DNA from 4 places in the Cobetia sp. AM6 genome. Region 4 is predicted to be linked to each of the others. Evidence: predicted binding sites of a transcription regulator. Region 4 holds the regulator's gene; each other region holds the start of a gene.

Region 1 (7,534 bases), 990 kb from region 4:
AGGCCGCGTAAGCCTGCTTGGCACGGGACAATGCCATCCCGCGCTGAAAGATCACCACCCAGGATGCAATGGAAGCTGCCAGCAACAGCAACATGACTGCCTGAACGACCAGACTGGCGTTCACGAACAGCGAAATGATCGACATCGAATCTTCCACGGAAATCCCTCTTTACTTGGTTCAGTCTGTGCCACCGTCAATCAGTGACACGATAAATAATCTGTTCATCAGCCTGGCGTCTCGGCACCTGGCTGGCAGCGGCCTCAACTGCGCCTTGTGATCTCAGACCTCAAGAGCCGCAAGCAATTCCCCGGGCCAGCGTCTGGGGCGCATCGTCGTGGCATCGACGCAAGCGATCACGACTTCCGCTTCGCTCAAGATCTGCTCACCGCGCAGCGCCTTCTGGGTGAACGTCAAGCGTGCACCGCGCAAGGCGCCTGCCGTTGCCGTCACGGTCAGCAGGTCATCCAGATGCGCAGGACGAAGATAACGATTTGTTACACTGTGTACTACCAACTGAATGCCTTTTTCAAGCAAGGCTTGCTGCGTGAAGCCCTTCGCTCGCAACCATTCACTGCGCGCGCGTTCCATGAAGCGCAGATAATTCACGTAGTAGACGATGCCACCGGCATCAGTATCCTCGATGTAGACGCGCACAGTATGGTGAAAACATGCAGCTTCACCCTTCAACGTATTTCCTGCGCCTTCAGATGTCATGACGCGTCATTTCCTTCCTGTCCCAGGCGCGCCTGCTCTTCACGCGGGGTGATCCCGAAGTGCAGATAGGCCGAGCGTGTGACCAGACGCCCACGCGCCGTGCGCATCATGAAACCCTGCTGAATCAGATAGGGCTCCAGCACATCCTCGATGGTATCGCGCTCTTCCCCGATGGCCGCCGCCAGTGAATCGACCCCGACGGGCCCGCCATCGAACTTCTCGATCATCGCCAACAGCAGTCGACGATCCATGTGATCCAGGCCGTGGCTGTCGACATTGAGCATGTTGAGCGCCTTGTCGGCCACTTCCAGCGTCAAGCGACCATCCGAGCGCACTTCGGCGAAGTCACGCACTCGGCGCAGTAGACGATTGGCAATACGCGGCGTGCCGCGGGAACGACGCGCAATCTCAAGCGCCCCTTCCATCTCGACTTCCATGCCGGAAAGCCTGGCACTGCGTGCCACGATGTCGGTGAGTGACTCGATATCGTAGAACTCGAGGCGCTGGACGATGCCGAAGCGATCGCGCAGCGGCGCCGTCAGCAGCCCCGCGCGCGTCGTCGCGCCCACCAGGGTGAATCGTGGCAGCTCAAGCTTGATCGAGCGGGCCGCGGGGCCTTCACCGATCATGATGTCGAGCTGATAATCTTCCATCGCCGGATAGAGCACTTCCTCGACGGCCGGTGACAGGCGGTGAATCTCGTCGATGAACAGGACATCGCCTTCCTGCAGGTTGGTCAGCATCGCTGCCAGGTCCCCTGCCCGTTCCAGCACCGGCCCGGAGGTCGACTTGATATCGACACTCATCTCGCTGGCGATGATATGCGCCAGCGTCGTCTTGCCGAGTCCGGGCGGGCCGAAGACCAGGGTGTGATCCAGACTATCGCCTCGTCCTCGTGCGGCACTGATGAAGATTTCCATCTGCTCGCGGACGATGGGCTGTCCGATGTAGTCACTCAGCGTGCGTGGCCGATTGGCGCGATCGATCCGCTCTTCCGGATCATGCGTCGCCGCGGAGATCAGTCGGTCCGACTCCATCATGATGCTTGCTCAACTCCTGATGACGCAGGTCACGCACATGACGCGGGTCATGGGCCATGAACGTGCGTCAGTGGCAGGTGGCAAGGTTTGCCAGGGCGGTGCAACGATCTAGCGCATCTGCATTCAAGCGCGCACTTTCTACCCCAGTAACCTGCCAACCCCTAGTCAATAAATCCAATCACGATGCGCCGTTTCCTTCACGGAAACTATAGGGCGCATGTTTGCTGCCCTGGCGGGGCTTCAGCTGGCCATCTTGCGCGCCAGCGCCGCCTTGATGAGCGCTTCCGTGGAGGCGCCGGTCTCGAGCCCGGAGAGCATCTTGGCCGCCTCGACAGGCTTGTAGCCCAGGGACACCAGCGCGGCTTCGGCATCCGCCAGAGGATGGGTGACCGGCGGTTGTGGCTGGGAGGCACGCGCCATTTCATCCAGACCATCATCCGCCGGCAGCGTCCAATGCTTGAGGCGATCACGCATCTCGATGATCAGGCGATCCGCCGTCTTCTTGCCGACGCCCGGCAGTCGTGTCAGCGCCCGGCTGTCTTCGTCGTGCACACAGCGAATGAAATCGGACTGCTCCATTCCCGACAGAATCGCCAGCGCCAGACGCGGGCCGACACCGGAGATCTTGATCAATTCACGGAACAGACGACGCTCGGGCTCCTTGCCGAAGCCATACAGCAACTGCGCGTCTTCGCGCACCACCAGGTGGGTGTAAAGCTGGCAATGCTCGCCCACGGCCGGCAAGCCCAACAGGGTGTTCATCGAAGCTTCCAGTTCATAACCGACACCCTGTACGTCAAGCACCAGCTGCGGCGGTTGTTTTTCCAGCAATGTCCCGGTCAGGCGTCCAATCATGTTGCGGCTGTCCTTGCTCGGCAGAGAACGTGTTCGGTGGGATCGTGCTGCTCACAGACCCGATTCTCTGCACGGATTGTTACAATGCGGGCAAGCCTACCAAAGATGAAGCGTAGGCGGCATGTCCCAGTGTCACGACGAATTTGTCGCATCTTTCTGACAGTCATATCTTGGGTGATGGCACGAAGCCTGATGCCACGCGGCTTGGCGCATCACGCAATCGACTGCTGCCAGGCTCGGCAGACACTCTACAAGTGACTGAAAAATCGCTATTAATTGAGCACGATACCGCATTTGTCGCTCAACGGCATGTCAGGCGTCGGGCTCGAAGTCTCGCCAGCTGCTGCTACGACGCACGCGGGTTCCCTTGCGTCGACTGGTATTCCCCAGCCCCAAGGCTTCCAGCTGATCATTGCCGGGCGTCAGGCGTCGACGCGCGAAACAATGCGTCAGGGCAATGGCCAGCGCATCGGCGGCATCGGCCTGCGGCGTGGCGGAGAGCTTGAGCGTATGCGTGACCATATGCTGCACCTGTGACTTCTCGGCGGCACCGGTACCGGTCACGGCCTGCTTGATCTGCCGCGGCCCATATTCGAACACCGGCAAGCCGTGATTGGCCGCACACACGATGGCAGCCCCGCGCGCCTGGCCCAGCTTGAGCGCCGAATCGGCGTTCTTGGACATGAAGACCTGCTCGATGGCGAATTCCGCGGGGCGATGCAGGGCGATCACCTCGCTGATACCGGCATAGATCTGCGCTAGGCGCTGATCCAGGCTGACCTGTGACATGCGAATGCAGCCACTGTCCACATAGCGAGGCTGGGCCGCAGAGACATCCAATACCCCATACCCGGTCAGACGTGAGCCCGGGTCGATGCCAAGAATGATCATGCTGCCGCCTCGTCTCTCACACCTTCCATCTTCGCTGTCGTCATCGCGCCATCGCTCTTACTGTGTATATAACCAGCCACCATGCCACAAAAAAGGCGGTGCGACACTGTCATTGCCTGACGTGAACGCCAGCAAACAGTCTCGCACCGCCTTGTCGGGCTTGCTCGCCCCCTCGCCTACCAGGCCAAAGGAACAAACCTGCCACTGCGGGACCGCCCTTGTCTGATCGAATCAGTCCAGACGGCCCCACCAGTCACTCTCTCGGTCATGCGCCGCTGAATCAGGCCTGACCGCTTTCGTCCTCGACCTTGACCTTCTGACGCAGACGGATGTTCAGCTCCTTGAGCTGCTCACCGCTGACCACGCCCGGGGCGTCGGTCATCATGCAGCCGGCGCTCTGGGTTTTCGGGAAGGCAATCACTTCACGAATGGTCTTGGCGCCGGTCATCAGCATCACCAGACGGTCGAGACCGAAGGCCAGACCACCATGGGGCGGCGCGCCGAACTTCAGGGCGTCGAGCAGGAAGCCGAACTTCTCTTCCGCTTCTTCTTCACCGATGCCCAGCACTTCGAACACGGTACGCTGCATGGCCTGATCGTGGATACGGATGGAGCCGCCACCCAGCTCGGTGCCGTTGATGACCATGTCGTAGGCGCGAGACAGTGCCGCTTCCGGGTTGGCCTTGAGCTCTTCCGGCGTGCAGGACGGCGCGGTGAACGGGTGGTGCAGCGCGCTCAGGCGGCCGTTGGCATCGGCTTCGAACATCGGGAAGTCGACGACCCACAGCGGTGCCCACTCGCGGGTGTAGAGGTTGAGGTCTTCACCCAGCTTGACGCGCAGCGCACCGATGGCCTCGGCCACGATGTTGGCCTTGTCAGCGCCGAAGAACACGATGTCGCCATCGACGGCGCCACAGCGGTCCAGCACTTCATCCACGACGTCTTCCATGAACTTGACGATCGGCGACTGCAGACCCTCGATGCCCTTGGCACGTTCGTTGACCTTGATCCACGCCAGGCCCTTGGCACCGTAGATGCCGACGAACTTGGTGTAGGCGTCGATTTCCTTGCGTGACAGGCTGGCACCGCCCGGGACACGCAGTGCGGCGACACGGCCCTTGTCGTCCTTGGCCGGACCGGAGAAGACCTTGAAGTCCACGCCGCTCATCAGGTCATCGACATCGACCAGTTCCAGCGGGATACGCAGGTCCGGCTTGTCGGAACCGAAGCGGCTGATGGCCTCGGAGTACGGCATGGTCGGGAAGTCGCCCAGCTCGACATCGAGCACTTCCTTGTAGAGGCCACGGATCATGGTCTCGGTCATGCCCATGATGTCCTGCTCGTCGACGAAGCTGGCTTCGAGGTCGATCTGGGTGAACTCCGGCTGACGGTCAGCACGCAGGTCTTCATCACGGAAGCATTTGGCGATCTGGTAGTAACGATCGACACCGGCGACCATCAGCAGCTGCTTGAACAGCTGCGGAGACTGCGGCAGTGCGAAGAAGCTGCCGGCGTAGGTGCGGCTCGGCACCAGATAGTCGCGTGCGCCTTCCGGCGTGGCACGTGTCAGGATCGGGGTTTCGATGTCGAGGAAGCCCAGGGCTTCGAGCTGGGCGCGCACGCTGTGAGTGATGCGCGAGCGCAGACGCAGCTTCTCGATCATGTCGGGACGACGCAGGTCGACATAACGATACTTGAGGCGAACTTCCTCACCGACCTTGTTGTGGTCGTCGAGCTGGAACGGCGGCGTCTGTGCGGTGTTGAGCACTTCGACGTCCTTGGCCAGCACTTCGATCATGCCTGTCGGCATGTTCGGGTTCTGGGTGCCTTCCGGGCGCAGACGGATACGGCCCTTGATACGCAGCACGAACTCGCTGCGCGCCTTGTCGGCAGTGGCGAAGGCATCGACGGTGTCCGGATCGACGACGATCTGGGCGATGCCATCACGGTCGCGCATGTCGAGGAAGATGACGCCACCGTGGTCGCGACGGCGGTGCACCCACCCGCACAGAGTGACATCCTGATCGATCAGGGTCTCGTTCAGTTTGCCGCAATAGTGGCTGCGCATGTTGATTCCTTGTTGCTCAAATTCATGATCGACGCGCTGATGCGCATCTGTCTCAGAGGGCCTGCCGTTGGCGATGAGGGTCAAGGGTACCCGCTGGGCGCCCTTGACCCTCATCACGCTGATGCCTGACGCACCATCCCAGCTGTGTCAGGCGGTGCTGTCGCTACCACCGGCCAGATTCTTCTTGCTGCCGGACTTGAAATCCGTCTCGTACCAGCCACTGCCTGCCAGACGGAACCCGGCGGCGGAGACCAGCTTCTCGAGCTGGTCCGTCTTGCATTCCGGGCACTCCGTCAGTGGCGCAGCGCTGATCTTCTGCAACTTGTCCATCCGATGGCCACAGGCCTTGCAGTGGTATTCATAGATCGGCATGGTTTTCTTTCCTGACAATACTGGTCACGGGGCTGTCTGAGCACCGTGAACCATGACAATGTTATGCCTTGCGGCGCGTCTTGCGTTCAGCGCACCTGCGGCCCCAACATGAGAGCTTTCGCAAGCACCAGCAAGAGACGCCTACAATAAGGCCAGTTGAGCGGCTTTCAAGTCAAAGCGAAAGGGGCACATTATAGCGTGCTCGGCCCCGTGCGGGGCAACACCCAAGCACAAACCGGCCCAGACGCTACGTACTCGTCATTTCCGGGCCAGCCTTTCTGTCTTCCTGTCTATCTTCCTACGCCATCATGAGGCACCTATGTCCGATCACGATCGTACTGCGCAGTCTCCCTCTCATTCTTCCACGCCCGCTTCCTCTCACTGCGAGCCCGCCTCGTCCACCAGCGCCCCGCAGGCCGTCATGCTAGATGCCGGCTCCGTCGGTGACGGACTGGACTTCTCGCGTCTCGAGGCCCGTCTGGAAGGATTGGTCTGTCATGACGCCACCGCGCCCGAGGAAGTGGTGCCACGACTGAGCGGTGCCTCCATCGTGCTGGTCAACAAGGTACGCATCGAGGCGCACCACATGGATGAGCTGCCGACCCTCAAGCTGATCGCGGTGATGGCGACCGGCACCAACAATATCGACATGGCGGCCGCCGAAGCACGCGGCATTCGGGTCATGAACGTCAATGCCTATGGCACTCATTCGGTGGCGCAGCACACCTGGATGCTGCTGCTGGCACTGGCAGGCCGCCTGCCGGAATACCAGACCGACATCGCCGCGGGCAAGTGGCAACGCAGCGCGACCTTCTGCCTGATGGGCCGCCCCGTGGTGCAGCTGTCCGGCAAGCATCTGGTCATCATCGGCAAGGGGGAGCTGGGCACTGCGGTGGGCAGGCTGGCCGAGGCGTTCGGCATGCGCGTGACCTTTGCCGCTCGTCCGGGCACCGCCCCCACCGCCGAACGCCCCGCGCTGGAAAGCCTGCTGCCTCAGGCTGACGCCATCAGCCTGCACTGCCCGCTGACCCCAGAGACGCAGCATCTGATCGATGAGCAGGCGCTCGCCGCCATGAAGCCCGGTGCACTGCTGGTCAATTGCGCCCGCGGGGGCATCATCGACGAGGACGCAGCGCTGGAGGCACTGGCCACCGGACAACTCGGCGGCCTGGCGGTGGATAGCCTGCCGGAGGAGCCGCCACGTGAAGGCCACTCGCTGCTCTCGGCCCTGGAAAGCCAGCATCATTCGGCGAGTGCACCCTTGAACCTGATCGTCACGCCACACAATGCCTGGATCAGTCAGGAGGCGCGCCAGAACATGCTCGATCTCAGTCTGGCCAATATCGAGACATTCCTGAGCGAACACGCCTGACACGGCCACAGCCTCGCGGCCTCAACCTCGCGATGATAGCCACTGACACCGAGTGGCAGGTGTGATCGGCACGTCACGAAAAAGCCCCCGAACCGGCATATGCGCCGAGTCGGGGGCTTTTTTGTCAATGGCCGGCATCAGCGGATGCGGATATGCATGCCTGCCGCCTTGAGGGCGTTGCCTTCAGCGTCCCACGACACCACACGACCGCGTGAGCTCAA
Region 2 (7,534 bases), 690 kb from region 4:
TGCTCGAGAACGACCAGCTCATCTCCCGCGTCCGCGAGCTGAGCCCGGTATTCGAGAAGAAGCTGCACGAGCTCAAGGGCACGCGCTACATCAGCGACATCCGCAACTACGGCCTGGCCGGTGCCCTGCAGGTCGAGGCCTATCCCGGCGAGCCGGCGCGGCGCCCGTATGAGATTGCCATGCACTGCTGGAAGGCCGGTTTCTATGTGCGTTACGGCGGCGACACCATCCAGCTGGGCCTGCCGTTCATCACCGAACACGACGAGCTGGACCGCCTGATCAATGCTCTCGGCGATGCCTTCGCCGCCCAGGACTGACGGCCATTGCTCAAGGCTGACGGTCGACGCTCAAGGCTGACCATCGACGTTCAAGACTGACCATCAACATTCAGAACTGACGATCAACACCACTTCATTCATCGCCATTCATTTCACAAGTCATCTCAGGGGGCCCACCCAATGAAGACGCTCGGACACCTCATCAACGGCAACATCGATCACAGCGAAGGCCGTACCCAGGACATCTTCAATCCCTCCACCGGCGAAGTCGGCGGTCAGGTGCGCCTGGCCAGCAAGGCGACGGTCGAGGAAGCCATCGCGGCCGCCGAGGCCGCCTTCCCGGAATGGCGCAACACGCCGCCGATCAAGCGCGCCCGGGTGATGTTCCGCTTCAAGCAGCTGCTGGAAGAACATGCCGACGAGATCGCCCGCCTGATCGGTCAGGAGCACGGCAAGATCTGTCACGATGCGCTGGGCGAATTGCAGCGCGGCATCGAGAATGTCGAATATGCCTGCAGTGCTCCGGAACTGCTCAAGGGCGAGCACAGCCGCAATACCGGCCCGGGCATCGATTCCTGGAGCGAATTCCAGCCGCTGGGCGTGGTTGCCGGCATCACGCCGTTCAACTTCCCGGCCATGGTGCCGCTGTGGATGTACCCGATGGCGATCGCCTGCGGCAACACCTTCGTCCTCAAGCCCTCCGAGCGCGACCCGACTTCCACGCTGTTCATCGCCGAGCTGCTGATGGAGGCCGGTCTGCCGGCCGGCGTCATGAATGTCGTCAATGGCGACAAGGAAGCCGTCGATACGCTGCTGGACGACCCGCGCATCCAGGCGGTCAGCTTCGTCGGCTCCACCCCGATCGCTGAATACATCTACAGCCGCGCCGCGGCCAACGGCAAGCGCTGCCAGGCCCTCGGTGGCGCCAAGAACCACGCCATCGTGATGCCGGACGCCGACATGGAATACGTGGCCAACTCACTGAATGGCGCCGCCTTCGGCTCCTCCGGTGAGCGCTGCATGGCACTGTCCGTCGCAGTGGCCGTGGGCGATGACGCCGCCGACAAGCTGATCGCGCAGATGAAGCAGCAGATGGAAGGCCTCAAGGTCGGCATCTACAGCGACAAGGGCAATGATTTCGGCCCGCTGATCACCGCGGCCCATCGTGACAAGGTGGTCGGCTACATCGACAGCGCCGAGCAGCAAGGCGCGACGGTGGTGGTCGATGGCCGCAATCCGCAGGTCGAAGGCGGCGAGAACGGCTTCTTCGTCGGCGGCACCCTGATCGATGGCGTCACCCCGGAGATGACCTGCTACCAGGAAGAGATCTTCGGCCCGGTGCTGCTGGTCGTGCGCGCCGATTCGATGGAAGCCGCCATGCAGCTGATCAATGATCACGAATACGGCAATGGCACCTGCATCTACACCCGTGATGGCGAAGCCGCCCGCTACTTCAGTGATCACATCCAGGTCGGCATGGTCGGCATCAACGTGCCGCTGCCGGTACCGGTCGCCTATCACAGCTTCGGGGGCTGGAAGCGCTCGCTGTTCGGCGATCTGTCCGCCTACGGCCCGGACGCGGTGCGCTTCTACACTCGCCGCAAGACCATCACCCAGCGCTGGCCTTCCGCCGGTCTGCGTGAAGGCGCCCAGTTCGCCTTCCCGTCCTGATCCATCGCCTTCGCTTTCTGATCCGCGGATCATCATCTGATAACAACTGCGCCTGATAACAACTGCGCCGGACAGCCCTGCTGTCCGGCGCTTTCGTGTGCTCATCATGCAGGGTCATGCCGGCAGTCAGCCCCTGCCCCTTGCAGTGGCCAGAAACGGCTCCACATAGTCAGGACATCTCATCACGAGAATTCCGACAACATCGGCGGTCAGCACCGTCACAAGGAGCCAAGATGATCTGGGTAATCGCCACCGTTACCGCCAAGGAAGGCCACGTTCAGGATGTCTTCAATGAACTCTGCGCCGTCGCGCCCACCGTGCGCGAGGAAGATGGCTGCCACGCCTACCACCCGTGCCTGGACTCCGAACGCGCCGCCGACAAGGACAACGACCCACGCCCCGACACCATCACCGTGGTGGAAGCCTGGGAATCCCACGATGCGCTGCAGGCCCACCGTGAGACCGAACACATGCAGCGCTTCCGCGACAACGCCGGTGACTGGATCGCCGATGGCGATATCCGCATCCTGAGCCCGGCGGGCTGATAGACAGAACAGCATTGGGAAAGACCCAAAAAAGCCCGGCCTCCAGGAGGCCGGGCTTTTTTATCGGGTTTGCTGTCATGACAGCATATCATTTACCGCTGCAATCCCGGTTTCACTCCTGCGGCTGATCCTCGGACAACTGCATGATCATGCGCGTCGTCAGGTAAAGGCGTGGCACGACGCTATCGACCAGCACGAACTCCTGATCGCTGTGGTAGCCGCCGCCGACGAGACCCAGGGATTCGAGCACTGCCGGTTTATCGGAATCTGCATGATAGGCGTAGGCCGCATCGGTGCCGCCACCGATCTCGACCGCTTGCAGTGTCTGCCCCAACTCCTGATAGATCTTCTGGGCCTGCTCGGCCAGCTGCTGACTCTGCGGATTGTCAGGCAGCGGCGGACGCCCCTTCTCTAGGTGAAACTCCACTTCGGTATCATCGATCAACTGGTTCTTCGTGATGGCCTGTGCTTCTTCCAGGACACGCTGATACTCGCTGCTATCGAAGTAGCGCATATCACCTTCCGCCCTGGCATGCTCCGGAATCACGTTGCGCTTGACGCCGCCCTCGACGATCGTCCAGTTGAGCGTCGTCTCCTTGTCCGCATCATCAAGCTCATTCAACTGCAGCAGCTGATGAGACAGCTCCATGATGGCGTTGCGCCCTTCCTCTGGTGCGCCACCGGCATGGGAGGCACGGCCCTTCACCTCGAGAAACGCATAGTTGATGCCCTTGGTGACGACGGTGACGGCATCGACTCCCGGGTCAGCGAAGGTAGGCTCGAATACCAGCACGGCATCCTGATCTGCCGATAGCTCATGAATCAGGTCATGCGAGCCCGGCGAGCCCTTCTCCTCATCAGGATTGAAGACAACCGTCACCTGGCCATAGTCATCAAACCCGAGCGACTTCAGCGCCTCGAGACTGTGCAGAATAACGGCTGCGCCACCCTTGGCATCGCCCACGCCCGGGCCATAGGCACGCCCATCCTCGATACGGAAGGCACGCTCCGTGGCGGCGCCTTCATCGAAGACGGTGTCGTAGTGAATCATCAACATTATCTTGCGACTGCCATCTCCCTGCAGGCGACCGACAATCGTATTGCCGCCATAGGTCTTGGCAGGGTGCGTTTCCACCTGTGCGCCAAGCGCTTCGAGATGCTTGATCAGCATTGCCTCAACGTCATTCAAGCCTTCACGGTAGCCCGTTCCCGAATCCACGTTGACCAGTGATTCCAGCGTCTCCAGCAGAGGCGCTCGCTGTTGCTCGACGGCATCCTGTACATCCTGATAGTCCGCCGCTTGCGCACCGGCACTGCACATACCGCATGCCAAACCCACCGCCAATATCGGAAGCCGCATTTTCCACCTCTAATATTGTTATATAAGGAATAACGAAGGTAAGGCGGATATCAGGCAAACGCAAACGCGAGGCCTACCGGGAAATTTTTTCCGCTAGCAGCTTTACCTGCCGTCCACCATTGAACACAGGTGCACCTCATCTGATCTGCGTCTCGTGAATGTGTAGCACTCGCAGGGATTATCGGTTGCCTGAGGGCTTCTCAGCGCCGATACTGTATATGAATACAGTATCGAAAGGAGACCCCACCCATGACCGTATCTGCCGCTCAACCATCCCATGCCTCGCTGGCTCGCCCTCATCCAGCGCCGGAGCCCTGTGCACTGCCGCACCCTCACATCACGGGGCGCGCTGGCATTTCCGGCTTCCCCTCGCCGGCCGAGGATTACGCGGGGCGCACGCTGGACCTCAACGAGCGGCTGATCAAGCGCCCGGCAGCGACCTTCTTCATGACGGTGGCGGGTGACAGCATGGAAGGCTTCGGCATCTATGAGGGCGACACCCTGGTGGTAGACCGCTCCATCGATGCCCGTCCCGGGCATATCGTGGTGGCACTGGTCGAGGGTGAGGTGGTGGTCAAGCGTTATGAGCTGATCGGTCAGCGCCCCTATCTGAGCTCCGGCAATGCCCTGTATCCGCCGGTCGCGATCTTCGACCTCGAATGCCAGGTCTGGGGGGTGGTGCGTTCCGTCATCCACGAATACGCGGTATGAAGACGCCGATGATCGGACTGGTCGACTGCAACAACTTCTACGCCAGCTGCGAGCGAGTGTTCGACCCGCGTCTGGAGGGCCGCCCTGTCGGCGTGATGTCCAACAATGACGGCTGCGTGATCGCGCGTTCCAACGAACTCAAGGCGCTGGGCGTGGAGATGGGCACCCCCGCCTTCCAGCTACAGCCACTCGTCCGTGAGGGGCGCATCCACCTGCTCTCCTCCAACTACGAGCTGTATGGCGACATGTCGGCGCGCGTGCGTGAGGTGCTGGAGGAATATTCCGCCGGGGTCGAGCCCTACTCCATCGATGAGATGTTCGTGCGTTTCGATGGCTTTGATCGCAACTCGATGCTGACATTGAGCCGCACCCTGCACCGCAATGTCCGCAAGTTCACCGGCATTCCCGTATGTGTCGGGGTCGCACCAACTCGAACGCTGGCCAAGTTGGCCAATCGCGCTGCCAAGAAGCGTCCGGAATTCGGCGGTGTCTGCGTGCTGGAACCCGATGAGGTCGGCACCCAGCGCCTGCTGGCCGATACGCCACTGGGCGATGTCTGGGGTGTGGGCCGACGTCTGGTCGAACGCCTGGCACTGCAAGGCCTGCACACTGCCTGGGACCTGCGCTGCGCCGACCCGCGCGCCATCGGCCAGCGGTATTCCGTGGTACTGGAACGCACCGCGCGCGAACTGCAAGGCACGCCCTGCTTCGAGATGAATGATGCCGATGACGCTCGCCAACGCATCATGACCTCGCGCTCCTTCGGGCGCATGACCGGTGACTTGAATGAACTCAGGGACGCCATCCGCCAGCATGCCCAACGCGGCGCCGAGAAGCTGCGCCATCAAGGCAGCCTGACACGCGCCGTGCTGGTCTTCCTCAAGAGCAATCGTCACCGACCCGACCTGCCGCAATACTCACCTAGCACCATCGTCGAGCTGCCCGCCCCCACCAATGACAGCCGCGAGATACTCGCCGCCGCGCAACAGGCGCTGGAGCATATCTACCTGCGCGGCTATCGCTTCATGAAGGCTGGCGTGATGCTGCTCGACCTCATCGACCAGCCACGCGAGCAACTCTCGTTGCTCGACGACGAAGCGGATATCGCCAGGCGTGAACGCAGTCAGCAGCTGATGGCGACACTGGACGCCATGAATCAGAAGATGGGCCGCGGCACCGTGCGCCTGGGCGTCGCACGCCCCGACGCCGCCTGGCAACTGCGCTGCGCCCACCGCAGCGCCCGCTACACCACCAACTGGCAGGAATTGAAGCGGTTGCGTTAGTGGGCTTGGCCAAAAGCTCTGAGCGCAATTTCGACCGCCCCAACCATCAGCAATACAACCCCTTTCCTCGGCGCTCATACCGCAGAAGGCATGAAGGGAGTGAATGCGTAGATATCGCGCGCAACCTGATCGGATTGTTGCACCTACAGCAAAGGTGTTTTACGCCAGTGCCGCTTTATCAATGACTTGCGAACGCTCATGCTGTGCGCCATTGCTGAAAAGCCAACAGTCGTGGAGTACCCGGCATGAAGATTCTACTGATCAACGGCGGCAAGGCCTTTGCCCATTCCAATGGCGAGCTGAACGCGACGCTGCATGAACTGGCGCGCGGTGAGCTGGCCGAGCTGGGTCATGAGGTGCGTGAAACCGTCATCGAGGAAGGCTTCGAGGCCAAGGCGGAAATCGAGAAGCAGCTGTGGGCGGACCTGATCATCTATCAGACCCCAGGTTGGTGGATGGGTCTGCCGTGGACCGTGAAGAAGTATCTCGATGACATCCTGACTGAGGGCCACGGCTCGCTGTACGCCAGCGATGGTCGTCACCGCACCAGCCCGACCCAGGGCTACGGCACTGGCGGCTTGATGCAGGGTCGCCAGTACATGCTGTCACTGACCTGGAATGCGCCACTTGAAGCCTTTGATGAAGAAGGCAACTTCTTCGAAGGCAAGGGCATCGATGGCGTCTACTTCCCGGTGCACAAGGCGATGGAATTCCTCGGCATGACGGCCCTGCCGACCTACCTGGCCACTGATGTGATCAAGAATCCTGACCTGGCAGCCTACACCCAGGCCTACCGCACGCACCTGCGCGAGCACGTCGGCCACGCCTGAAGGCTCGGGGCGTCATTCAGTCTGAGCTGATGACGCCTCTCTCAAGCTCTCGAATACACGAAAGGCTGCCCATGGGCAGCCTTTCGTCGTTGAGTAGCCGTCATTCAGCCATCAAGTAGCGATAATCCGGCGTTCGAAGACACCGATCAAGGCCCGACCTGGCTCAGTGCCCCGCTCTGGCGAGAGACGAGCGAGACGTGATCCAGAAACAGGCGGAACATCTGGGCCTGGCTCGAAACGGCCAGACGCTGATAGATATGCTTGCGATGTACCTTGACGGTGCCATCGCTGATAGCGAGTTCACGCGCGGCAGATTTGGTGGAGTGTCCGGCCAGCAACAACTTGACGATGTCCTGCTCACGCTGCGTCAGAAGACCATCACCAAAGCTATCGAAGGCGGCCTCTACCGGCTCATGATGCTCCAGGCGATCCACGAAACTGACGCCCTGCCACTTCCAATACTCGCGCGCGAGGGGCTCGATGATCGGTTGCAGGTTCTTGAGCGCCAGCAGTGATTTTCGAGTCAGCGGCAGAGAGGTCTCATGTAATCCCAGCGAAAACACCATCACGATGTCGCCGGGCAGTTGTATGAAGATGCCAATTTCATCCTTGAGTCCCAACGCGCCGTAATAATGCTTGTAGTACTCACTGTCCTCGAAGCAATCAGGCGCCAGCTCACTCAGGCGGTAGACGCCGGGACGACAGCTTTGCTGGGTCGAGGTATAGAAGGGATCCAATATATAGGCATCGCCAATATAACGTTCTACCCCCTGCTGCCGACGCTCAGGAGGATAATTGTCGTAGATCAGGATGGGTGCGCACCCTTGCTTGTAGGTGCTGACCAGTATCGTGTCAA
Region 3 (7,534 bases), 240 kb from region 4:
GCGCGCCAGCTCGTCGATCACCTCGGTCTGGATCAGCGTCGAATCCATGTCGAAGCAGATCAGGCGACGATGACGACGCCAGATATCGTCTTCCTGGATCGCGATATCGACACCGTGCAGCGCGCCCAGCGCCAGCGCCTTCTCGCGCAGGGCATTGATGTCGGTGTCACTCTCCGGCAGGCGCAGCCAGCACTCGACACAGGCGCCTTCGGCCGGTGACTCGCCATCCAGCGGCTCACGCCCCGACAGACGATGCATCAGCTCGACGGTGATGCCGAATTCGGCTGTCAGGCCACCGACCTCGGCCAGAATGCCGGCCGGCAGACACGGCGCCAGCAGCGTCAGAATCCAGCGCGGGCGCTCCGCCTGATGGCTCCAGCGCGCATATTCCTCAGCACCGACCTGCACGGCCTGCACATCCAGCCCCAGCTGTTCACCGGCGGCGGCCAGCGCGGCCTCCAGATCGGACTCCGCGCCGAGAGCCACCAGCGCTTCCAGCGACACCAGCCCGAAGGTCACGCTCTGATTGATGTCCAGCAGTCGTGCGCCGCTGCGCGCCAGCGCCTGACCAAGCCCTGCCAGCTGTCCTGGACGAGCCGTACCGGTGGCACGGATCAAGATACGTTGTGTCATTGGAAAATCATTCCTGAGCAATGAATCATCAAGGTGTCGCCCACGGGGCATGTCGGCGTCAACGCCGACGCACCTCAGCTAACAAGCCAGGCCATCCGGCCCGGATTCAACTATCGACGGCCAGACGGTCGACCTTCTGGAAGCCCTTGGGCAGCTTGCTGCCGCGGCGGCCACGCTCGCCACGATAATAATCGAGATCCGCCCCCTTGAGCAGGGTCTTGCGCTTGCCGGCATGCACCACCAGGGTCGCGCCGGCGGGCAAGACCACCAGCGAGCGCACGAGCTCCTCGCGGTTGGCGGCGCGTTCGCCAGGAATCGACAGCATCTTGTTGCCCTTGCCCTTGGACATCTCGGGCAGCTCGGAGAGCGGGAAGACCAGCAGGCGCCCTTCGTTGGAGACCACCGCCACTTCCAGGGCCGCGGGCGTGCCATCGGCAGCCTCCGGCACTGTCGGCACCTCGACCGGTGGCAGCACCGCACAGCCGCGCGGCAGGGTCAGCGCCGCCTTGCCGGACTTGTTCTTGCCGGTCAGCTGTTCGAGCGTGGTCACGAAGCCATAGCCGCCATCGGAGGCCAGCAGATAGCGCGCGGAAGGCGCATCGAGCAGCAGCCCGACCATCGCCGCCCCCGCCGCCGGATTCATGCGCCCGGTGATCGGTTCACCCTGCCCGCGTGCACTGGGCAGATTGTGCGCGGCCAGGGTGTAGGCACGCCCGGTGTCATCCAGCAGCACCAGCGGCTGATTGGTCTTGCCGCGCGCCGCCAGATGGAAGCGGTCGCCGGCCTTGTAGGACAGGCCTTCGGGGTCGATATCATGCCCCTTGGCGGCACGGATCCAGCCCTTCTCGGACAGCGCGACGGTGATCGGGTCGGCGCCCATCAGCTCGACTTCCGACAGCGCCTTGGCTTCGCCGCGCTCGACCAGCGGCGAGCGGCGTGGATCGCCGAAGTCGGTGGCGGCCTGCTCAAGCTCACTGTCGATCAGGTCCGTCAGTGCCTCGTCATTGCCCAGCAGATGCTTGAGGTGCTTGCGCTCGCGCTTGAGCTCGTCCTGCTCGCCACGCAGCTTCATCTCTTCAAGACGCGCCAGGTGACGCAGACGCAGCTCGAGGATCGCCTCGGCCTGACGCTCGGAGAGCTGGAAGGTCTCGATCAGGCTGGCCTTGGGGTCTTCCTCCTCGCGAATGATGCGAATCACCTCGTCGAGATTCAGGTAAGCCGTCAGCAGACCCTCGAGGATATGCAGACGGTCCTCGACCTTGGCCAGACGATGCTCGAGGCGGCGACGCACGGTGGCACGACGATAGCGCAGCCACTCGGCCAGCATCTCGTGCAGCGCCATCACCCGCGGGCGCCCCTTGAGATCGATGACGTTCATGTTGACGCGCGCGTTCTTCTCGAGGTCCGTGGTGGCGAACAGGTGCGCCATCAGGCCTTCGATATCGACACGATTGGAGCGCGGCTGAATCAGCAGGCGCGTCGGGTTCTCGTGGTCGGACTCATCACGCAGGTCCGCGACCATCGGCAACTTCTTGGCCTGCATCTGGGCGGCGATCTGCTCGATCACCTTGGCGCCGGAGACCTGATACGGCAGCGCCGTGATCACGATATCGCCCTCTTCCAGCACGTAGCGGGCGCGCATCTTCACGCTGCCACGACCGGTGCGGTAGAGCTTGGCGAGGTCGGTGCGCGGCGTGATGATCTCCGCCTCGGTGGGGAAGTCCGGTGCCGGCAGGTACTCCATCAGCTGATCGCTGTCGGAGTCCGGATGACGCAGCAGATGGCGCGTGGCGGCCACGACTTCATGCACGTTGTGCGGCGGGATGTCGGTCGCCATGCCCACCGCGATACCGGTGGTGCCGTTAAGCAGCACATTGGGCAGACGCGCCGGCAGCACCTTGGGCTCGTTCATGGTGCCATCGAAGTTGGGCACCCAGTCGACGGTGCCCTGGGAGAGCTCGGACAGCAGCACCTCGGAGTACTTCGACAGCCGCGATTCGGTGTAACGCATGGCCGCGAAGGACTTGGGGTCATCCTGGCTACCCCAGTTGCCCTGGCCATCCACCAGTGGATAGCGATAGCTGAACGGCTGCGCCATCAGCACCATCGCCTCGTAACAGGCGCTGTCGCCGTGGGGGTGGAACTTGCCCAGCACGTCGCCGACGGTACGCGCCGACTTCTTGTACTTGGCGTTGGCCGTCAGGGACAGTTCGCGCATGGCGTAGACGATGCGGCGCTGCACCGGCTTCATGCCATCGCCGACATGCGGCAAGGCGCGGTCGAGAATCACGTACATCGAGTAGTCGAGGTACGCCTTTTCGGTGTAGTCGCGCAGGGCCAGACGTTCGACGTCACCCTCCGCGACCTGGATATCCATGCTCATGGGCGCTTGACCTTGATTACGAGCGTAAAACCGGGGAGCGCCTGACTGTGGCGCTCCCGAAAGAATGCTGTCGCGCAGCTTGTCTGGCTTTCGAAGTTCAGCTGCTTTCGAAGTTCAGCTGCGCTCGAAGCTCAACCGATGATCAGACCTCGATATCGGCCATGTTGCCGTAGTCCTCGAGCCAGCTCTTGCGATCACTGGCGCGCTTCTTGGCCAGCAGCATGTCGAGCATCTCGTGGGTGCCGTCATCCGCACTGCGCGTCAGCTGCACCAGACGTCGGGTGTCCGGTGCCATGGTCGTTTCCCGCAGCTGCAGCGGATTCATCTCACCCAGACCCTTGAAGCGCTGCACATTGGGCGTGCCACGCTTGCTCTCGAGCTGCTTGAGGATGTGCGCCTTCTCGCTCTCGTCCAGGGCGTAATGTACTTCCTTGCCCAGGTCGATGCGGTACAGCGGCGGCATGGCGACGAAGACGCGCCCGGCATCCACCAGCGCCGGGAAGTGACGCACGAACAGCGCGCACAGCAGCGTGGCGATGTGCAGACCATCGGAGTCGGCATCCGCCAGGATGCAGACCTTGTGATAGCGCAGCTTGGTGAGGTCATCCGAGCCCGGATCCAGGCCGATGGCGACCGCGATGTCGTGGACTTCCTGGGAGGAGTAGATGTCATGCGACTCGACTTCCCAGGTATTGAGGATCTTGCCACGCAGCGGCAGGATCGCCTGGGTCTCGCGGTTGCGGCCCTGCTTGGCGCTGCCGCCGGCGGAGTCACCCTCGACCAGAAACAGCTCGCTGTCGGCAGGGTCGGAGCTTGAGCAGTCCGAGAGCTTGCCCGGCAGCGCAGGCCCGGAGGTGACCTTCTTGCGCGCGACCTTCTTGGCGCTCTTCAGACGGCGCTGGGCCGCCGAGATCACCAGTTCCGCCAGCGCTTCGGCCTGATCGACATGGTGGTTGAGCCACAGCGAGAAGGCGTCCTTGACCACGCCGGAGACGAAGGCGGCGACGCTGCGCGAGGACAGGCGCTCCTTGGTCTGGCCGGCGAACTGCGGATCGAGCATCTTCACCGACAGCACGAAGGCGGCGCGCTCCCACAGGTCATCCGCGCTCAGCTTGACGCCACGCGGCAGCAGGCTGCGGTAGTCGCAGAATTCCTTGAGTGCCTCGAGCAGACCGGAGCGCAAGCCATTGACGTGGGTGCCGCCCAGCGGCGTGGGGATCAGGTTGACGTAGGGTTCCTGCACCAGCTCGCCGCCTTCCGGCAGCCACTGGATCGCCCAGTCGACCCCGTGCTCCTCGTCCTCGAAATGGCCGACGAACGGCGATTCCGGCAGGCGCTCGAAGCCATCGGTGGCGCCGAGCAGGTAATCGCGCAGGCCATCCTCGTAATGCCAGGTCGTCTCGCTGCCATCGGTCTCGATGAGCACGACCTTGAGGCCCGGACACAGCACGGCCTTGGCACGCAGCAGGTGGCGCAGGCGCGGCATCGCCAGGCGCGGGCTGTCGAAGTAGCTCTCGTCCGGCCAGAAGCGCACCAGAGTGCCGGTATTGCGCTTGCCGACGGTGCCGATCTGGGTCAGCTCCTCGGCCTTCTCGCCATTCTCGAAGGCGATGCGCTGACGCAGGCCATCGCGGCACACTTCCACTTCCAGACGCGTCGACAGCGCATTGACCACCGAGACGCCCACGCCGTGCAGGCCGCCGGAGAAGCGATAGCTGTCCTGGGAGAACTTGCCCCCCGCGTGCAGCTTGGTGAGGATCAGCTCGATGCCGGTCACGCCATGCTCGGGGTGGATGTCGGTGGGCATGCCACGACCGTCATCGCCGACCTCGATACCGCCATTCTCGAGCAGGCGCACGCGGATTTCCTTCGCGTGCCCCGCCAGCGCCTCATCGACGGAGTTGTCGATGACTTCCTGCGCCAGATGGTTGGGCCGAGAAGTGTCGGTATACATGCCGGGCCGCTTGCGGACCGGTTCGAGGCCGGAGAGGACCTCAATGGAACTGGCGCTGTACTGACTCATCGCAGCCTTGTGTCCTTGGTGTTGACGTCCGCCATCCGACTCGCCATTTCACGTGCGCGAGACGGACAACGGATTCCTGAAAAATGAGAGACCGGCGCCTGGCGTTCAGCATCGAACGCCCTGCCAAGTCGTGCCAATCCATGTCGTGCCAAGAGGTGCCGTGCCCAGCCAAGTCGTGGTGTGTCGTAGCAGAAAGCACCACGCGCATGACCTGCTAGTCCGGCGCGACATGCATCGCCGCTGCGGTGGCGGGGGCCAGCCGGTGCCCGCCATGCGCCATGATCGCCGGCAGGTATTCCGCCAGCTGCGCAAAGCCGTGATCGCCACCCGGCGTGATGATCAAGCGACTTCCCTGATAGAGCCCTGCGGCATCATTGACATCCAATGTCTCATCGGCCGTCGCCAACAGCACCAGGGTGCGCTGCGCCGTGACCGGCTCCGCTTCCAATGCGAGCAGTCCGGGCCCGAACTCCTCGGTGACGGTGAACGTCACGCCGGTATAGGGATTGGCATGCACCGAACCGAGCCATTCGCTGACCAGTCGCGCGGGACGCACGGCCGGATTGATCAGCACACTGCGCGGCCCCTGACGCCAGACGCTCTGAGAAGGACCTGCCGGCCCCTCGAGGCGTGCGGCCTCACGCGCGACCAGCCAGGTGGCCAGAAAGCCGCCCATGGAGCTGCCGATCACCATGATGGCGTCATCACAGGCAGGGTCTGCGGGGTCCAGCGCCAGGCGCTCACACAACGTGAGATAGGCCGCGTTGACCGCCGCCTGACCCGCACCGGGCTCCGGGGGGATGTCCGGCATCACGCACGGCAGGCCGAACTGCTCTGCCGCGCGCTGCATCAAGCGTGCCTTGGGCGAACAACTGGCCGAATTGAAGCCGTGCAGATACAGCAGACCCTTGACGGGCGCGGCGGCGTGCATCGCTGCCGTATCTGACGGTAAGGGGGAATTGGCCATCAGCACTCCCGACAACACGTCAGACCGCGAAACCTCCCCTCCCACGCCTCAAGATGGCTGGGCATCTCTCGAGCGTTCATATGCTGGAAGCAGGGATTTCGACGGTCCGCGTCGTGCTGTCTAGTGTAAACGATTGATTCGCTTATAGGATAGCGAGAATACTGTATAAATCAACAGAGAACGACGACTGCCGCCGCCGCTCGTCTTGCATGGCATATCAGCATGCCCTCACTCACGCACTCTCACTCTCACTCACATCCGCCGAGGGCTCAGCGCGGGTCCTGATCCTGGGCTGCCCACACCGCTTCGATCAGCGCACGGCTGGAGGCGTCCAGCGTGTCGAAACCTTCGCCGGTGGTCATGGTCGCTTCGGTGGCGGTGGCGATCTGCTTGCCCAGCTCCACGCCCCACTGATCGAACGGGTTGATATCCCAGATGGTGGCCTGAACGAAGACCTTCTGCTCGTAGAGCGCAATCAACGCACCCAGCGTTTCCGGTGTCAGCGTCTCCAGCAGCAGCGTGGTCGACGGCTGATTGCCACGGTAGCGCTTGTGGTTCGGCTGCGCCTCATCACCGGGGATGGCGTCATCGCCCAGCATCAGCACACGTGACTGGGCGAAGCAGTTGGCCAGCGTCAGGCGGTGCTGTGCCTTGAGGTGGGCGCGCGTCTCGGCATCCTCGACATGGTCATAACGGCACATCGGCGCGATGAAGTCACACTCGACCGCCTGGGTGCCCTGGTGCAGCAGCTGATAGAAGGCGTGCTGAGCGTTCGGCCCCAGCTGGCCCCACAGCACCGGACAGGTCGAGTAGTCGATCATCTCGCCATCGTTGGTCACTGACTTGCCGTTGGATTCCATCTCCAGCTGCTCGAGGTAGCTTGCGAAGTATTCCAGGCGACCATCGTAGGGCAGGATGGAGTGGGCGCGGATATCGAGGAAGTTGTTGTTCCAGATCCCGGCCAGCGCCAGCAGCACCGGCAGGTTGTCTTCCAGCGGCGCGGTGCGGAAGTGCTCATCCAGCTCATGCGCCCCGGCCAGCAGGCGACGGAAGTTGTCCATGCCGACATTGAGCGCGATGGGCAGACCGATGGTGCCCCACAGCGAATAGCGGCCGCCGACCCAATCCCAGAACAGCAGCTGATGTTCCGGCGCGATGCCCCACTCGGTCATCTTTTCCGGCTTGGCGGAAGCGCCGATAAAGTGCTGACGATTGATCAGCGCTTCCAGGCGCCCTTCCGGGTCGAGGCGTGATTTCAGCCAGTCGCGCGCGGTGCGGGCATTGGACAGCGTGTCGATGGTCGAGAATGACTTGGAGGACAGGATGAACAGCGTGGTTTCCGGGCTGAAGGATTCCAGATAATCCGCCAGCTGGGAGCCATCCATGGTCGAGGCGAAGTGCACGCCGATCTCGTGGATGTCCTTGGGACGGCAATCGCTCAAGGCGCTGGAGACCATCAGCGGGCCCAGGTCCGAGCCACCGACACCGAGGTTGACCACGTCGGTGATCGGCTTGCCGGTGGCGCCGC
Region 4 (7,534 bases):
AGTGATGTCCCGTGAAGAGAGGAGCCACGACCGCCAGGACTTCATGTCTTTTACGGGGCTCGGCAGCCTGGAAGAAACGTGATGAATCAGGCTGCCAGCGCGAGGAAAGGCGCAATTCTAGCCGACTGAACCCCTATCGAACAGTCGCGGCCAGCTGCGCCCCGGCAAGGGGCTGTCACGCAGATTCCGGTGACAGCTCATGGAGGGTATCAGACTCGGGCACCAGCGCCTTCAGGCATGCAGCAGTACCGGGGTGCCGGGCACAGCCTCGGCAAAGAGTCGCAGCAGGTCGTCATCACGCAAGCGAATGCAGCCGTGGGACGCCGCTACCCCCATGGGCTCCGTGCTGGGCGTGCCATGAAAATAGATGTAGCGGCGCAGACTATCGACCCGCTCGCTGCGGGCATTGCGACCACGATTGACGCCGGGCTCGCGGCCGCTGAGCCACAGAATGCGCGTCAGGATCCAGTCACGCTCAGGATGCTCCGCGGCAAGCTCGGGCGTGAACACCTCGCCCGTGAAGCGCCGTCCGCGATAGACGGCGCCACGCGGATTGCCCGCCCCGATGGCGGCTCGAATCACATGCCAGCCGGTTGGCGTGCAACCGCTGCCGTCGAGCTCGCCAATACCGTTGAGGCCGCTGGAGATCGCGCAGGCGTGCACCAGCGCCTCAGGGTCAGCCGCGGGGGGCGGCGCATCACGACTGCCACTCGGCGCGTCATTGCGTATCTCAAGGCTTTGGCGCGAGAGGTCCACCGCTACCCAGCAGGCCATCAGCTGGCCGCCTGGGTGACCGCCTCACCATCTCCGAGCGAGGCCGGCAACGGCGCTGCCATCGCCGCGACCACCACCGGACGCATGTGCTGGATCAGCTCACGCACCGTGGTGTGATGGCCGTACTCGGCTTCCTCGATATCGCGCAGCGCATCCAGGCCCGAGAAGGTGAAAATCACGCTGCCGAGCATGAAGTGCAGGCGCCAGAAGCGCTCGTTGTCCGGCAGATCAGGCGTCGCCAGCTTCAAAAGCTCGGCGAAGCGGCTGAAGACCGTGCCGTAATGCTCGCGGATATAGCGTCGCATGTGGCCCTGCCCCTGGGTATAGGCCAGCCCGAGCAGGCGCATGAAGGTACGCAGGCTGTTGCGCTCGGCCGGCACCTCCAGCACGGTACGCGCCATCACCTCCAGCAGGACCTCCAGCGGCACCTGACGCCCGGCGTATTGCTGCTCGACGCTGTCGAGTGCCGCGTGGAAGCGCTCACTGAACGGGTCGAGATAGCGTGCGAAGACCGCCTGGATCAGCGATTTCTTGGAGCCGAAGTGGTAGTTCACCGCCGCCAGATTGACCTTGGCCTTGCTGGTGATGTTACGCAGTGAGGTCTCGGCGAAGCCGCGCTCGGCGAACAGCACCTCGGCAGTATCGAGGATGCGGGTAACGGTATCGGTCTGGGCCATGGGCGGAACCCTTGTCAGGTAGAAAAGAACTGGAGTCGTAGGTCACGGCGCAAGCCCCGCGCGGCGACTCTCTCATGAGGTGGTGCATGTTCACCGCAAGGCACGTTCGATCACGGCACCCGTGAGCACCGCCATCGACGAACATTCGTTTGAAACACTTTGATTCTAGCGCGCCATGCCATGACTGACAATTCTCTCGCGTTTCAAACGCCAGAGGTTTAGCCAAGCCTGATATTCCCTCAACGCTGACCGTGCCGATTCAAGGGCTCGCCTAGCTGGGTGACTGACCACCCCGCCAGCGCCAGGCCGGGTTCACTTCCAGACATTCACCACCAGACATTCACCTCCAGGCATTCACTTCCAGACATTCCCATCAAGAAAGAATGCCTCGGATATCGGCACGAAAAGTCGCCAGACAGCGATATCTCGGCGACTACCTGCCCTTTGAGGCCACCACGCAAGCCACGATGCCTTGCATGACCGCCATGACTGGATACAATGACAGTTGTATGGATGCACACCCCGTGCCGTCAGCTCAAGATGCCGCCCAGGCCAAAGGCAATGCCATGACCCAGCCGCTTACTCCGCGCCAGCAGGATGTCTTCGACTTCATCATCAAGACCATCAAGTCCTCTGGCTACCCGCCGACGCGGGCCGAAATCGCCCAGGCGCTGGGCTTCCGCTCACCGAATGCTGCTGAGGAGCATCTGCGTGCCCTCAAGCGCAAGGGCGCCATCGAGATGGTGCCGGGCACCTCTCGCGGCATTCGCGTGCCGTCGCTGGCTGACGTCGACGACAGCGCCAACGATGGCCTGCCGGTGATCGGGGAAGTGGCCGCCGGCAGTCCGATTCTTGCCAGCGAGCATATCGACCGTCACTGCCCGCTGCCGAGCGACTACTTCTCGCCGGCTGCCGACTACCTGTTGCGCGTGCGCGGCGTGTCGATGAAGGACGTGGGAATTCTGGAAGGCGACCTGCTGGCCGTGCACCGCACCAGCAGCGTGCGTGACGGACAGATCGTAGTGGCACGTCTGGGGGATGAGGTCACCGTCAAGCGCTTCCGCCGTGACGGGCACTACGTGTGGCTGGAAGCCGAGAACGAGGACTTCTCGCCGATCAAGGTCGACCTGCGCACGGACAGCCTGGAGATCGAAGGTCTCGGGGTGGGCGTCATCCGCGATGGCGGCCTGCACTGAGGCCTTGACCAGCAGCGCTTTGAGCAACGAGCTATGCCCAGCAGCACCTTTCTCGCAGAGCTCTGAGCAACAGAAAAGCCGCACGCATTGCACAAAAAAACCCGCCTCGAGGCGGGTTTTTTTGTGCGCGAAGCGCGAGCGATGAATCAGTGCACGATGCCTTCTGACTGCTCGTCCTCGTCTTCTTCGCCATCCCAGAGGCGAGTCCGGGTGATGGCGTGGTCGATCATCTCACGCGCGACCTCGAAACGATTGTCACGCAGCAGATCGGCGGCCTCGTCCGAAATGCGAATGCTGAGCAGCGGCTCACCTTCGCTTTCCGCGGCGCGCAGAATCACTTCACCATCTTCCATTTGCACAATTTCAAGTACGGCGGGATCGGACACGTCATTCCTCCTGCACGGCATCTCGCGAGATACCGGCGTCGTTGTAATCGTCAGCGCGACGGCTGGCAAGCCCGGCACCGCGTTGCCATCAGCGACGCAGAAAAAAGTACGACCACAGCCAGAGCCATGGTCGTACCGGAGAATGCAGGGCTTGCCACAATGCGATCAGTCTAGCACCCGTGAAGGCGAAACGTCACCCGATTGCCATGCGCCAGTCATCACCAGCGTGCAGCACCAGATCAACGCCTTGACCTACCACTCGACACTCGACTCGCGCAGCTGCGGCAGCAGCGCCTTGAATGCCGTGATGGCGGCACTGAGACGCTCGGCCAGCGAGGCGCTCGAGGCTGCCGCGATGATCAGACCATCACCACGCGAACGCGATTCCTCGCGGCGAGCGACGCCGCCCTCTTCATGCAGGCGGGTCACATCCGCGACCAGCTCAGACAACCAGCTGTCGGAATGCTCCAGCAGGCTGCGCAGCTGCTCGACCTCGGCGATGGGCGTCGGCGGCGACGCCAGGCGCTCGCGCCAGCTACCCTCTGGCCAGCGCGCCGTCACGGCACACTCTTCCAGCAATGACGCCAGCGCCAGCTCCAGCAGGGCGAGCGCGCCCTCTTCACCGGCCATGCGACGCGCCACGGCATGCTCATCGTCGCCAGAGGCTGCTGACTGGGCCAGCAGCAACTCGGCCTGATACAGCAGCTGATTGGTACGGGCACGCTGGCTCATCAGCTCTTGGCTCCCTTGCGCTTGTCCTCGACGACCCAGCGGCCGTTGTCGTAGGTCGCCTTCCAACCGGTCGCCTTGCCTTCCTCATCGGTCATGACGTACTGAGCCTTGACCTTGCGCGAGAAGCGAATCTGCGCCGGACGTCCGTCCGGGTCCTGATCCGGGGCTTCGAGAATGAAGTGATACTTCTCCGGCAGCTCGTCGGCATGCGCCTTGAGCTCCTTGACCAGCGGCGGACGCGTCTCGCGATTCTTGGGGAACTGACTGGCCGCCAGGAACAGGCCACTGGCGCCATCGCGCAGCACGTAGTGGTCCTCGACCTTGACGCAGGCAAGTTCCGGCATCGGAATCGGGTCCATCTTCGGCGGCGCCACCTCACCGGACTTGAGCAGCTTGCGGGTATTCTTGCAATTCTCGTTGGTGCAGCCGAAGTACTTGCCGAAACGCCCGGTCTTGAGCTGCATGTCGGAACCGCACTTGTCGCACTCGATCACCGGGCCATCGTAGCCCTTGATGCGGAACTGACCTTCCTCGACCTCGTGACCGACACAGTCCGGGCTATTGCCGCAGACATGCAGCTTGCGCTGCTCATCGATCAGGTAGCTGTCCATCGCGGTGGCGCAGATCGGGCAGCGACGCTTGGCGCGCAGCGCATCCGTCTCGGCATCTTCACCGGCATCGGCCGCCACGGCTTCATCGCCCGGCAGCAGATCGATGGTGGTCTTGCAGCGCTCCTTGGGCGGCAGGTTGTAGCCGGAACAGCCCAGGAAGACCCCGGTCGAGGCGGTACGAATCTGCATCTCACGCCCACAGGTCGGGCAGGCGATGTCCGTCGGCACCGGCTGGTTGGGACGCATGCCCTCTTCGGACTGGGCGTGGTCCAGCTCGGCCTTGAACTCGGCGTAGAAGGTGTCCAGCAGCTCACGCCAGTTGCGCCCGCCGTTGGCCACCTCATCGAGATAGTCTTCCATGCGCGCCGTGAAGCCGAAGTCCATCAGGTCCTTGAAGGACTCGCTGAGGCGATCGGTGACGATGTCGCCCAGTTTCTCGGCATAGAAGCGACGGTTTTCCAGCGCCACGTAGCCACGGTCCTGGATGGTGGAGATGATGGCGGCATAGGTGGACGGACGACCGATACCGCGCTTCTCCAGCTCCTTGACCAGGCTGGCCTCGGTGTAACGCGCCGTGGGCTTGGTGAAGTGCTGCAGCGGCTGCAGCTCGACCAGGTCCAGCTTCTCGCCGATGGCGAGGTCCGGCAGCGACTGGTCCTCTTCCTTCTTGCCCATCGGCTTCATGACACGCGTGTAACCGTCGAACTTGAGCACACGGCCCTTGGCGCGCAGCTCGTAGCCATCCACTTCGATGGTCAGCGTGGAGGACAGGTATTCGGCCGGCAGCATCTGACAGGCGACGAACTGACGCCAGATCAGCTCATACAGACGCTCGGCGTCACGCTCCATGCCGGCGAGATCGGTGGCGCGGCGTGACACTTCGGAAGGACGAATCGCTTCGTGCGCTTCCTGGGCGCCTTCCTTGCTGGAGTAGACGTTGGCCGCTTCCGGCAGGTAGTTGCTGCCGTATTCTTCGCTGATGAAGTCGCGCGCCGTGGCCACCGCGTCCGCCGACAGATTGGTCGAGTCGGTACGCATGTAGGTGATGTAACCCGCCTCGTAGAGACGCTGGGCCATCATCATGGTCTTCTTGACCGAGAAGCCGAGACGACCACTGGCCGCCTGCTGCAGGGTCGAGGTGATGAACGGCGCGTTCGGCTTGGAGCGCGTCGGCTTGTCTTCACGATTGGTGATCGCGAGCTTGGCCGTGCGCAGCGCCGCGATGCGATCCATCGTCTCCTTCTCGCTGGTCGGACGGAAGGCCTTGCCATCCTGACGCGCCAGCTCGAAACGGATCGCTTCACCACTGGCGGCGGCCAGCTCAGCGTGGACATCCCAGAACTCTTCGGGGATGAAGGCGCGGATCTCGCGCTCACGCTCGACGATCAGACGCACGGCAACCGACTGCACGCGCCCGGCGGACAGGCCACGAGCGACCTTGGCCCACAGCAGCGGCGAGACCATGAAGCCGACGACGCGATCCAGATAACGGCGTGCCTGCTGGGCATGTACGCGGTCCATCTTCAGTTCGCCCGGCTCATCGAAGGCCGCCGTGATCGCCTTCTTGGTGATCTCGTTGAACACTACGCGCTTGTAACGCGAATCGTCGCCACCGATGGTCTCGCGCAGGTGCCAGGCAATCGCCTCACCTTCGCGGTCCAGATCCGTCGCGAGATAGATGGTGTCGGCTTTCTCGGCCAGACGCGTCAGCTCGGAAACGACCTTTTCCTTGCCAGGCAGGATCTCGTAATGCGCCTCCCAACCATTCTCCGGGTCGACCCCCATGCGGCGGATCAACTGGGTCTTGGCCTTCTGCGCCTTGTGAGCCGCCTTGACCTCGGGCGACATCTTGCGAGTCTCCGCCGCCTGACGGGCACGTTCCTTGGGGTCGGTGGCCTGCTTGCCGCTTCCGCTGGTCGGCAGGTCGCGGATGTGCCCGACACTCGACTTCACCACGAAGTCGTTGCCGAGATACTTGTTGATGGTCTTGGCCTTGGCGGGCGACTCGACGATCACCAGTGACTTGCCCATGGTTGCTCGCATCTCCTGGCCGGCGCTGATTGCGCCGGCGAATGACTCGTCGCGCTGGGTTTTGTCCCAGCCGAAAAATGCGCCTACCCTACCCCAGCATTTCAGCGCTGACCAGCAATGTTGAGACTGACGCTTCGTCAGGGCGGCTCGACAGGGCGCCTCTGCGACAGCCTCGAGACATGCCATGCCACCCGCCATGTCAGCATGCGGCTTGCGCCGAATGACATCGACAGCCTTCAGGCATGTGGTCGTGGCAATCCGGCATTCGAGCCGGGTTTGAGCATAGGTCATCAGCGCATGGCAGCGGTCAACGGGCCCGATACACGGGGCCGGTACAGGGTTCTGCGCTGGGCCGATGCGCGGAAATTTCGCTCAGCAGGGTATTGCCACTATATAGGTAGCACTGGAATGGCTGTCAGTGAAAGCCAGCCGGCGGACATTGGCGTGACGGGGCGGTCACCACGACACTGCCGCAGAGAGCATGCGACGCCTGGCCGTCAGGCCTCGAAATGACGGGCCGCGCCCGCATGGCGCAGCGCGGCATACCCTGACGCCCCAGCCCATGTCCGCGTACCCGCGACAACGTATTCGCAACAATCGCTCGGCATACTTCACGTCACCCCTTGCAGTCCCGATCGTGATCACGAGAATGGACAACGACAGCCGACGATACTCGACAGGCTCCCTTTCAGCCTTCAATGTAGTAAAATGACAACAACCTGGTTTGCGTTTTCAGCCAGTCCATCACGCCAGTGTTCAAGGAGTATGCTTTCATGCCGCACGCGTTCAACGGCCCGATCCGCCGCACCAAGATTGTCGCCACTCTCGGCCCTGCCAGTGACAAGCCGGGTGTGCTCGACGCGATGATTCGTGCCGGAGTCGATGTGGTACGCCTCAACTTCTCCCACGGTAGCCCCGAAGACCACCGCATGCGCGCCGAGGCCGTACGTCAGGCTGCCGCCGCACAGGGCCGCAGCGTCGCCGTACTGGGCGACCTGCAGGGCCCGAAGATCCGCATCGCGCGCTTCAAGGATACCGCCGTCAAGCTGAGCGAAGGCCAGCCGTTCATCCTCGATATCGGCCTGGGCCGTGATGAAGGTACCGTCGAGCGTGTCGGCTGTGACTAC

What was found. The regulator LexA, encoded in region 4, represses DNA repair genes until DNA is damaged. The targets are predictions, from matches to a motif close to TACTGTNTANNTANACAGTA.
Region 1: the regulator LexA is predicted to act here: its motif matches at 3,560-3,579, upstream of ruvC (crossover junction endodeoxyribonuclease RuvC).
Region 2: the regulator LexA is predicted to act here: its motif matches at 4,065-4,084, upstream of CLAM6_RS07280 (LexA family protein).
Region 3: the regulator LexA is predicted to act here: its motif matches at 6,166-6,185, upstream of CLAM6_RS05365 (YqiA/YcfP family alpha/beta fold hydrolase).

What each region holds. Positions count from the first base shown of each region.
Region 1 is NZ_AP021868.1:2,005,074-2,012,607, reverse strand. Features, by position in the region: gene tolQ (protein TolQ) at 1-145, opposite strand, end outside; gene ybgC (tol-pal system-associated acyl-CoA thioesterase) at 281-715, opposite strand; gene ruvB (Holliday junction branch migration DNA helicase RuvB) at 712-1,755, opposite strand; gene ruvA (Holliday junction branch migration protein RuvA) at 1,996-2,610, opposite strand; gene ruvC (crossover junction endodeoxyribonuclease RuvC) at 2,923-3,501, opposite strand; gene aspS (aspartate--tRNA ligase) at 3,782-5,569, opposite strand; gene CLAM6_RS08555 (FmdB family zinc ribbon protein) at 5,717-5,941, opposite strand; gene CLAM6_RS08550 (D-2-hydroxyacid dehydrogenase) at 6,261-7,313, shown strand; gene CLAM6_RS08545 (PDC sensor domain-containing protein) at 7,451-7,534, opposite strand, start outside.
Region 2 is NZ_AP021868.1:1,702,378-1,709,911, reverse strand. Features, by position in the region: gene CLAM6_RS07300 (aspartate aminotransferase family protein) at 1-317, shown strand, start outside; gene CLAM6_RS07295 (CoA-acylating methylmalonate-semialdehyde dehydrogenase) at 459-1,949, shown strand; gene CLAM6_RS07290 (putative quinol monooxygenase) at 2,183-2,494, shown strand; gene CLAM6_RS07285 (glutamate carboxypeptidase) at 2,607-3,815, opposite strand; gene CLAM6_RS07280 (LexA family protein) at 4,104-4,565, shown strand; gene CLAM6_RS07275 (Y-family DNA polymerase) at 4,574-5,848, shown strand; gene CLAM6_RS07270 (NAD(P)H-dependent oxidoreductase) at 6,094-6,678, shown strand; gene CLAM6_RS07265 (response regulator transcription factor) at 6,825-7,534, opposite strand, start outside.
Region 3 is NZ_AP021868.1:1,257,476-1,265,009, reverse strand. Features, by position in the region: gene serB (phosphoserine phosphatase SerB) at 1-633, opposite strand, end outside; gene parC (DNA topoisomerase IV subunit A) at 740-3,016, opposite strand; gene parE (DNA topoisomerase IV subunit B) at 3,159-5,039, opposite strand; gene CLAM6_RS05365 (YqiA/YcfP family alpha/beta fold hydrolase) at 5,254-6,006, opposite strand; gene pgi (glucose-6-phosphate isomerase) at 6,276-7,534, opposite strand, start outside.
Region 4 is NZ_AP021868.1:1,013,359-1,020,892, reverse strand. Features, by position in the region: gene CLAM6_RS04375 (L,D-transpeptidase) at 232-774, opposite strand; gene CLAM6_RS04370 (TetR/AcrR family transcriptional regulator) at 774-1,451, opposite strand; gene lexA (transcriptional repressor LexA) at 2,018-2,647, shown strand; gene CLAM6_RS04360 (hypothetical protein) at 2,794-3,033, opposite strand; gene CLAM6_RS04355 (DUF6586 family protein) at 3,286-3,765, opposite strand; gene topA (type I DNA topoisomerase) at 3,765-6,407, opposite strand; gene pyk (pyruvate kinase) at 7,181-7,534, shown strand, end outside.